2 regions of the Mesorhizobium sp. M0894 genome follow, and region 2 is predicted to be linked to the other one. Evidence: predicted binding sites of a transcription regulator. Region 2 holds the regulator's gene; the other holds the start of a gene.
What was found. Region 2 encodes PhoB, which activates phosphate uptake and scavenging genes when phosphate is short. Its sites were predicted from a motif close to TGTCATNNANCTGTCAT; they were not measured.
Positions count from the first base shown of each region.

Region 1: NKH91_RS09670 (esterase-like activity of phytase family protein) is a predicted target of PhoB. The motif match lies at 2,106-2,122, and genes of this name have one in related genera.

Region 1 covers NZ_JAMYOG010000004.1:95,441-99,653, forward strand. The annotation lists gene NKH91_RS09665 (L,D-transpeptidase) at 1-379, shown strand, start outside; gene NKH91_RS09670 (esterase-like activity of phytase family protein) at 527-2,005, opposite strand; gene NKH91_RS09675 (TIM barrel protein) at 2,253-3,242, shown strand; gene NKH91_RS09680 (sugar ABC transporter substrate-binding protein) at 3,284-4,213, shown strand, end outside.
Region 2 covers NZ_JAMYOG010000003.1:74,358-78,570, reverse strand. The annotation lists gene pstA (phosphate ABC transporter permease PstA) at 1-681, shown strand, start outside; gene pstB (phosphate ABC transporter ATP-binding protein PstB) at 678-1,481, shown strand; gene phoU (phosphate signaling complex protein PhoU) at 1,514-2,221, shown strand; gene phoB (phosphate regulon transcriptional regulator PhoB) at 2,238-2,927, shown strand; gene NKH91_RS06580 (ROK family protein) at 2,937-4,181, opposite strand.

The DNA.
Region 1 (4,213 bases), on a different contig from region 2:
GAAGAAGTGGCCGGTCTGGACGCCGCCGCCGGAGATGATCCAGCGCCGGCCGGAACTGGCGAAATACAAGGACGGCATGCCGCCCGGCCCGCACAGCCCGCTGGGCGCACGCGCGCTATATCTCTTCCGCGACGGCAAGGACACGATGTACCGGCTGCACGGCACGCCGGAGTGGGATTCCATCGGGAAGAACGCTTCCTCCGGCTGTGTGCGCTTCATGAATCAGGACATTATCGACCTCTACAGCCGCGTCGACGGCGTCGCGCCGGTCTTCGTGCGCCCGAACCTGTCGGCCGCCGGGAAGATCGCCGCCGTGTCGGACAGGACGGCCGAGCCGATCGATGCGGGCGTGCCAAAGGACGCGGAGATGTTGAGGTAAGTGCCTTCGACGGGTCATCAGTCTTAGGTTTTGCAAACCCACTAGAACACAATCCTTGTGCCGGCGAGCCGCAACTGAAGGGCCCGACCGTTCGATCGTGCCAGGCAGGCGGACGCGTTAGGCGCGTCCGCCTGCCTAGGGGTGTCGCTACTTCCCGGCGAGGCCTGGAAGCGTGACCTGATAGACCAGGAACATCGTGTCGACATCGGGGCCATCTTCGGCCTTGTAGGCCGCGCCGACCTGGAAGCCGTCCTGGGTGAGAAAGTCATTGTCGTTGGCGACGAACAGGAAATAGTCGTCGGGCCGTGTTGGATCGAGGACGCTCACCACCGACATCGCCTCCCACTTCTCCGAAAGGTTGTTGCGGTCATTGGGCGCGCCATTGTGCAGCCCGAAGCGGCCGAGCTCGGTCTTGTCGTTGATGTCGATGAACGGCGTCAGCTTGGCCGGCGTCACCGAGGGATCGAGCTCACCTTTGGGCGCAACCGGCTTGTCCTTGTCGAACTCGGTGCCGGCGATGTCGGTTGCCGCCGACACATCGACGACGCTGATCTCGCGATAGAGCGAGGTGTCGCCCTTCACCCCCTGGCCGTTGCCGCTGTCGCGCGCCAGCATCAGGAAGGTCTTGTCCGACAGAGCCACGATTTCGCTCTGCGCGGCAATCTTGGTCTTGCCCTTGGCATCGGTGAACACCGGCAGCGGCACAACATATTCATGCGCAAGCTTGAGTTGGGCCGGATCCGAGGCATCGTAGACCAGCGCGCGCGTGTTCTGGCGCGTCGAAGCGGAATCGCCGCCATCCTGTCTGGGGGCCGATTGCAGCACAGCGATCAGGAACTTCCCGTCCGGCGTCAGTGCCATGCCTTCGAGGCCCTGGTTGTTCTGACGGCCGGTTTCGGGATCCGTCGGATCTGGGTCTGCCGCGCCCGGTCCCGGATTGTTGGACGCGAAGTTCGGCGTTCCATGACGCATCGGGACAAGCGCCGCCGGTGACTGCGTTGCCGACATCAGACGCCCATCGGCGGAGAAGTGGTAGATGTTCGGACCATATTCGTCCGAGATGAACATGGTGCCGTCGGGCAGCCGCACGATCGCCTCGTTATCGAGCGCGAGCTTGCCGTTGGCTTCGGGCAGGATCGGCATGTCGTCGGTCGCGGCGCGCACGCCGTTGAGCGGATCGAGGCCGGTTGCGTCGGCGCCCTTGTCGTCGGTCAAAAGCATGGTGTCGGCAAGGGTTGCCTTGAGGCCCGACTGTTCCTGGCCGGCGGCTGGTGCCGCACCCGGTGCGATCGGGGCGAATTCGATGGCAATCGTGTTGATGCGCGGACGGTAATCGGTGGTGCCGACGACATTGTAGCCACGATCCGGCAGCAGCCACAGCGAGCCCTTATAGCCATCGGCGCCATGCGTCCAGCCGGCAGCGTCGATCGCCATGCCCGAGCCGGAGCCAAACGTCTCGCCGAACTTGTCCCTTTGGCTGGCCGGGATGCGACCGACACCGACCAGGCCCTTGTTGACGAAGCTGACGCCGCCGACGGTCGCTGCCTTTTCAGCCAAGGCCGGAGTCAAGGCGGTGAACATCGCCAGCGCGACTGCGAGGGACGCGTTTCGGTGCAGGTTTTTCATGGAAATCCTCTTTGTGACAAAACAGCCGGGATCTGAAAAAGCGCCGCGTCGCATCGAGAATGCCGCGAAAGCCTTCGGAGAAGCGATCTAGGACGCGAACATGATACTTGCGTGACAGTGCTGCGCTTGCCTGGGCCTCATGTGGTCGCAACTAGCCCGGGCATGGCGAATCCGTCGCCACCGAGAGCAATTAACAACTTTACAAATAATCATTCTTATGTGAAGTTATGACAATGAAAGGTCACCGATGACAGTCTGTCGTTTCGCTACCCGCCTCAATTCCTTTGCCTCGCGGCCACAGGCCGAGTGGCCTGATCTTGTTGGTAAACCGTCCATGCTGCAAATGGCGGCGCGTGCGGCGAAGGTTGCGGAATTGACCGATCTCGACCTCAACTTCCCCGACCATGTCGATGAAAAACCTGCGGAAATGGCGCGCAAACTCAGCGATCTCGGGCTTTCCATCAATGGCTTCGCCATGCGCTACTACTCTAATCCGGCCTTCAAGCTCGGCGCCTTCACCAATCCGGATCCTTCCGTTCGCCGGGAGGCCATCGACCTGACCAAGGCCGGCATCGACGCCGCGCGCGAGGCCGGCGCCAGCCTGATGACATTGTGGCTCGGGCAGGATGGCTTCGACTACGCCTTCCAGGCTGACTACGCAACACTCTGGCAACACGAAATCGATGGCATTCGTGAAGTAGCGGCGCATGATCCGGGCTGCCAGATTAGCCTTGAATATAAACCCAACGAGCCGCGCTCCTACAGCCTGATGCCCGATGCGGCGACGACATTGCTGGCGATCCGCGAGATCGGCCTGCCCAATCTCGGCGTGACGCTCGATTTCGCTCACGTGCTCTATGCCGACGAGCAGCCGGCTTTCGCTGCCGCCCTCATAGCACGGCACAGCAAGCTGCTCGGCGTGCACCTCAACGACGGCTACGCCAAGCGCGACGACGGCCTGATGGTCGGTGCCGTGCACACGCTGCAGACGATCGAGCTGCTCAGGCAGATCCGCCGCGACGGCTATGCCGGGGCCATCTACTTCGACACGTTCCCCGACATGACCGGGCTCGATCCCGTCCACGAATGCGAAGTCAACATCGCCACCGTCAAGCGCATGCTGCGCGTCGTCGAGCGGCTGGAAAAGGACAACCGCCTGTCAGCCGCCGTCGATCGTCAGGACGCGGTCGCGTCGCAGGCCATCATCCAGGAAGCCATGCTCGGGCCGGACAGCTGAGGCCGGCGCCATCACCGTTTTTCAACAAGGGAGGAAAGACCATGAAATTTCTGCTCGTCACCGCTACCGCTGCCCTGATGACGCTGTCCATCGGCTCTGTGTTTTCCGCGGATCTCGCGCCGCTCAATTCCGACACCGAGAAGGATCGCATCGACTGGTCGCAGCTCGAGGCCAAGTTCGGGGCTTTCCCCAAGCTGCCCGAGGGCACCAAGGCGGGTGCGGTCTCCAAGACGCTGACCAACGAATACTGGCGCTCGCTGGGTGAGGGCTACAAGTCGTTCGGCGACCGCATCGGCGTGCCCGTCGTCTACCAGGCGGCGCAGAGCGAGGGCGACCAGCTCGGCCAGCTCACCATCGCCGAAGGCCTGGTCACGCAAGGCTACAACGTGCTGCTCGTTTCACCGCAGACCGACTCCAATTTGCAGCCGATCATGGAACAGGCCAGGGCCGCCAACGTGCCGGTGGTCAACGTCAATGACGCGGTCATCCCGCAGGCCGAGTACTATGTCGGCAATGTCCAGCGCGACAATGGTGTGCGTGTCGCCAAATGGTTCATCAAGAACCGGCCGGATGGCGGCAAGGTTGCCATCGTCGAAGGCCAGGCCGGCGTCTACGCCGCCGTCCAGCGCACCGACGGCTTCAAGAGCACGATCACTGAAGGCGGCAAGTTCGAGGTCGTCGCCAGCGTGCCGGGCAACTGGGATCGCCAGACCTCCTACGACGCGGCCACCAATATCCTGCAGCAGCACCCCGACCTGATCGGCTTCTATGCCAATAATGACGGCATGGCGCTGGGCATCGTCGAAGCGGTCAAGGCGGCCGGTCTGCAGGACAAGGTGGCCGTCTTCGGCACCGACGGGATTTCCGACGCTTATGCCTCGATCCGGGCCGGCGAGCTGACCGGTACCGTCGACAGCTTCCCGGTGCTGACCGGCGAGGTGGCGCTGGAATCGGCGCTGCGACTGGTGGCT
Region 2 (4,213 bases):
CCACCACCGGGCGAGGCCGGCGGCCTGCTCAATGCCATCGCGGGCAGCCTGCTGATGACGATCATCGCCGTTGTCGTCGGCACGCCGATCGGCGTGCTGGCGGGAACCTACATGGCCGAGTATGGACGCTTTTCGCGCATCACCACCGTCGTCCGCTTCATCAACGACATCCTGTTGTCGGCGCCGTCGATCATCATCGGCTTGTTTGTCTATGAGCTGATGGTGCGGCCAATGGGACATTTCTCGGCCATTGCCGGCGCCGTTGCGCTTGCCATCCTGGTCATTCCGGTGGTCGTGCGCACCACTGAAGACATGCTCAACCTGGTGCCGAACGCGTTGCGTGAAGCCGGTGCCGCGATCGGCGCGCCACGCTGGGTGGTGATCCGTTCGGTCGCATACCGCGCCGCATTGTCCGGCATCGTCACCGGCATATTGCTGGCGATAGCACGCATTTCCGGCGAGACGGCGCCGCTGCTCTTCACCGCGCTCAACAACCAGTTCTGGAGCAGCAATATCAACGCGCCGATGGCCAGCCTGCCGGTGACCATCTTCCAGTTCGCTCTCAGCCCTTACGAGGAATGGCAGCAACTGGCGTGGACCGGCGCACTCATAATCACCCTGACGGTTCTGGGCTTGAGCATCCTCGCCCGCAGCCTTACCGGACGCAGAGAGGACAGATGACACAGATGTTGTCCCCAGACATGACGATGGCCAAAACGGTCGCCGAGAAGACGAAGATCGAGGTCAAGAATCTCAACTTCTACTACGGCCAGAGCAAGGCGCTGAAGGACATCAGCCTGTCGCTGCCTGAGCGCAGTGTCACGGCCTTCATCGGCCCTTCGGGCTGCGGGAAATCGACGCTGCTGCGTGTGTTCAACCGCATCTACGAACTCTACCCAAAACAGACGGCCGAGGGCCAGGTGCTGCTCGACGGCAAGAACATTCTCGACCGGTCGCAGGATCTCAACCTCCTCAGGACCAAGATCGGCATGGTGTTCCAGAAGCCGACGCCGTTCCCGATGTCGATCTACGAGAACATCGCCTTCGGCGTCAGGCTCTACGAGAACCTCGGCAAGTCCGAGATGGACGGCCGCGTCGAACAGGCGTTGAAGCGCGCCGCGCTGTGGAGCGAGGTCAAGGACAAGCTCAACGCCAGCGGCTTGAGCCTGTCCGGCGGCCAGCAGCAGCGGCTCTGTATCGCCCGCACCGTGGCCGTGAAGCCGGAAGTCATTCTGCTCGACGAACCGGCTTCGGCCCTCGACCCGCTGTCGACTGCCAAGATCGAGGAACTGATCGACGAATTGCAAGCCGACTACACGATCGTCATCGTCACCCACAACATGCAGCAGGCGGCGCGCGTGTCGCGCCAGACAGCCTTCATGTATCTGGGTGAACTGGTCGAGTTCGACCGGACCGAGAAGATCTTCACGTCGCCCCGCGAGAAGCGCACGCAGGACTACATCACTGGCCGCTTCGGCTGAGCCGTTCCGATCATGCATATGAGGACAGGACCATGGGCGAACACACAGTCGCTTCTTTCGACGAGGATCTCGAACAGATCAGCAAGCTGATCCGCGACATGGCCGACCTCGCCGGTTCGATGGTCGGCGGGGCGACCAAGGCCCTGTTGAATTCCGACAACGTGCTGGCGCAACGCGTCGTTTCCGACGACGCCATCATGGATGCGCGTCAACGCGAACTGGACGACCGCGCCATCACCCTGATCGCCAAACGCCAGCCGATGGCCCACGATCTTCGCCATGTGGTCGGAGCGATCCGCATGGCGGGCGACCTCGAACGCATCGGCGACCTTGCCAAGAATATCGCCAAGCGTGTGAGTGCGGTCGGCCTTAGCGTCACACCGCGCGACCTATCGCATTCCATCGATGCGATGGCGCAGCTGGTTCTCATCCAGGTGCAGGGTGTCATCGAGGAATATGCTGCAGGCGATGCGGCCGCGTTGGCCAAGCTGCGTGCCGCCGACGAGCGCATCGACGTCAAATACACGTCCGTGTTCCGCGAGCTGTTGACCTACATGATGGAAGATCCGCGCAACATCACCGCTTGCACGCACCTGCTGTTCTGCGCCAAGAATCTGGAGCGGATCGGCGACCATGTCACCAACATCGCCGAAAATGCGTATTATGTGCTGACCGGCGAGCAATTGCCGGTCAATCGTCCGAAGCAGGACGAAACGACAATGTCCGCACCGGTGACATGATGGGGGTGCCCAGCCGATGATCGCACCACGTATAATGGTGGTGGAGGACGAGGAGCCGTTGGGTGTGCTGCTCCGCTACAATCTCGAATCCGAAGGCTACCAGGTCGAGGTGGTGACACGCGGCGACGAAGCCGAGATCCGTTTGCAGGAGAATGTGCCCGACCTTTTGGTGCTCGACTGGATGATACCAGCGGTTTCCGGCATCGAGCTCTGTCGTCGGTTGCGGGTGCGCCCCGAAACCGAGCGGCTGCCGATCATCATGCTGACCGCGCGCGGCGAGGAGAGCGACCGGGTGCGCGGTCTTTCGACCGGCGCTGACGACTATCTGGTGAAACCGTTTTCGACACCAGAATTCATGGCCAGGGTCAAGGCGCTGCTGCGGCGCGCCAAGCCGGAAGTGCTGTCCAGCGTGCTAAAGGTCGGCGACATCGTGCTCGATCGCGAATCGCACAGGGTCTATCGCAAGAAGAGCGAAATCAGGCTCGGGCCGACCGAATTCCGGCTGCTCGAGTTCATGATGCGGCATCCGGGCCGTGTCTTCTCGCGCAGCCAGTTACTCGATAATGTCTGGGGCGAGACAATCTACATCGACGAACGCACCGTCGACGTGCATGTCGGGCGGCTGCGCAAAGCCGTCAACAACGGCCGGATGCCGGATGTCATCCGCACCATCCGCGGTGCCGGCTATGCGATCAGGGAAGATTGACCCGCCTGGTCAGGCTACGTTCTTTCTGACGCTGGGCCTCATTTGCGCGCCCGGCGCGAAAATCTCCTGGTCGACGAAGCTTAACGCCCGCATCGCGCAGCCTTCGCGGATCAGCGGCAATTCGTTCGGCTCTGTATCGAAGGAGATCGAGCCTGAATGCTGACCGCCGGCGGTCTGGGCGATTGCCTTCCGCAAGGCCGGCTCGATCAGATCGAAGGCGGCGGCACTGGCGCCGACCATCGCGACCGGTGCCGGATCGATCAGCGCGAACAGCGAGCCGAGACCGAAACCCAGCGCCTCGCCGGCCTTGCGGTAGGCCTCGCGTTCCGGCCCATCTTTCTCGCGCGCCCGAGCCGCCAGTGCTCGCATGTCGGCGTCGCTGACGTCGGCGACCGGTTCGCTGTCGTCGCTCATCTGTCTGGCGTTGCGCCAGATGGCGTAGTTGCCGGCATAGGCCTCGATGCAGCCGCGCCGCCCGCAACGGCAGAGCGCGCCGCCCGGACGATGGATCATGTGGCCAAATTCGCCGCCCGAGGAATGCGTCCCGGTGAACAGTTCGCCCTTCAGCACCAGCCCCATGCCGATGCCATGCGAAAGCAGGATGGCGATGAAGTCGTCGCGATAGCGATCCGGATTGCGCCAGCGCAAAGCCACCGCCATCATGTTGCAGTCGTTCTCCACCGTTGCCGGGATGCCGAATTCGCCCTCCAGCATGTCGGCAAAGGCGATGTCGGTCTGCGGCGTGATCGGCGACCACAGCATGGCGCGTGCAGGGGAGTCGGTAATGCCCTGAATCGCCAGGGCGATGCGGGCGACACTGCGGACGTCAAGGTCTGGATCCTGCAGCCGGCGCCGGACGATGGCCATGCATTCACGGATCAGCTCGTCGCGCGGCATGGTCAGCGTGTCCAGCCGGCGCTGTTCCTCGGCGACCACCTGTCCCGTATAGTCGATAATGGCGGCCGACAGGAAATTCAGCGACAACACCACGGTCAGCACCGCCGCCGCTTCCGGGTTGAGGGCGAGGCCGACCTGCGGACGACCGCGTTTCAACGAAACGGGCTCACTTGCCTTGCTCTCGGCGAGGATGCCTTCCCGTATCAGGTCGGAAGAGATCGCCGATATGGTCGAATGGCTGAGGCCGGTGGTTGCGGCGATCTCCGTACGCGATGGCTGGCCGGCCCGGCGCACGGCCGAGATCACCATCGCCCGGTTGCGCCGGCGCAAATCGTCATGGCGGATTCCGACCGACATCGTTTTGCTTTCCTCCCGGTTTGCCGCGGCCG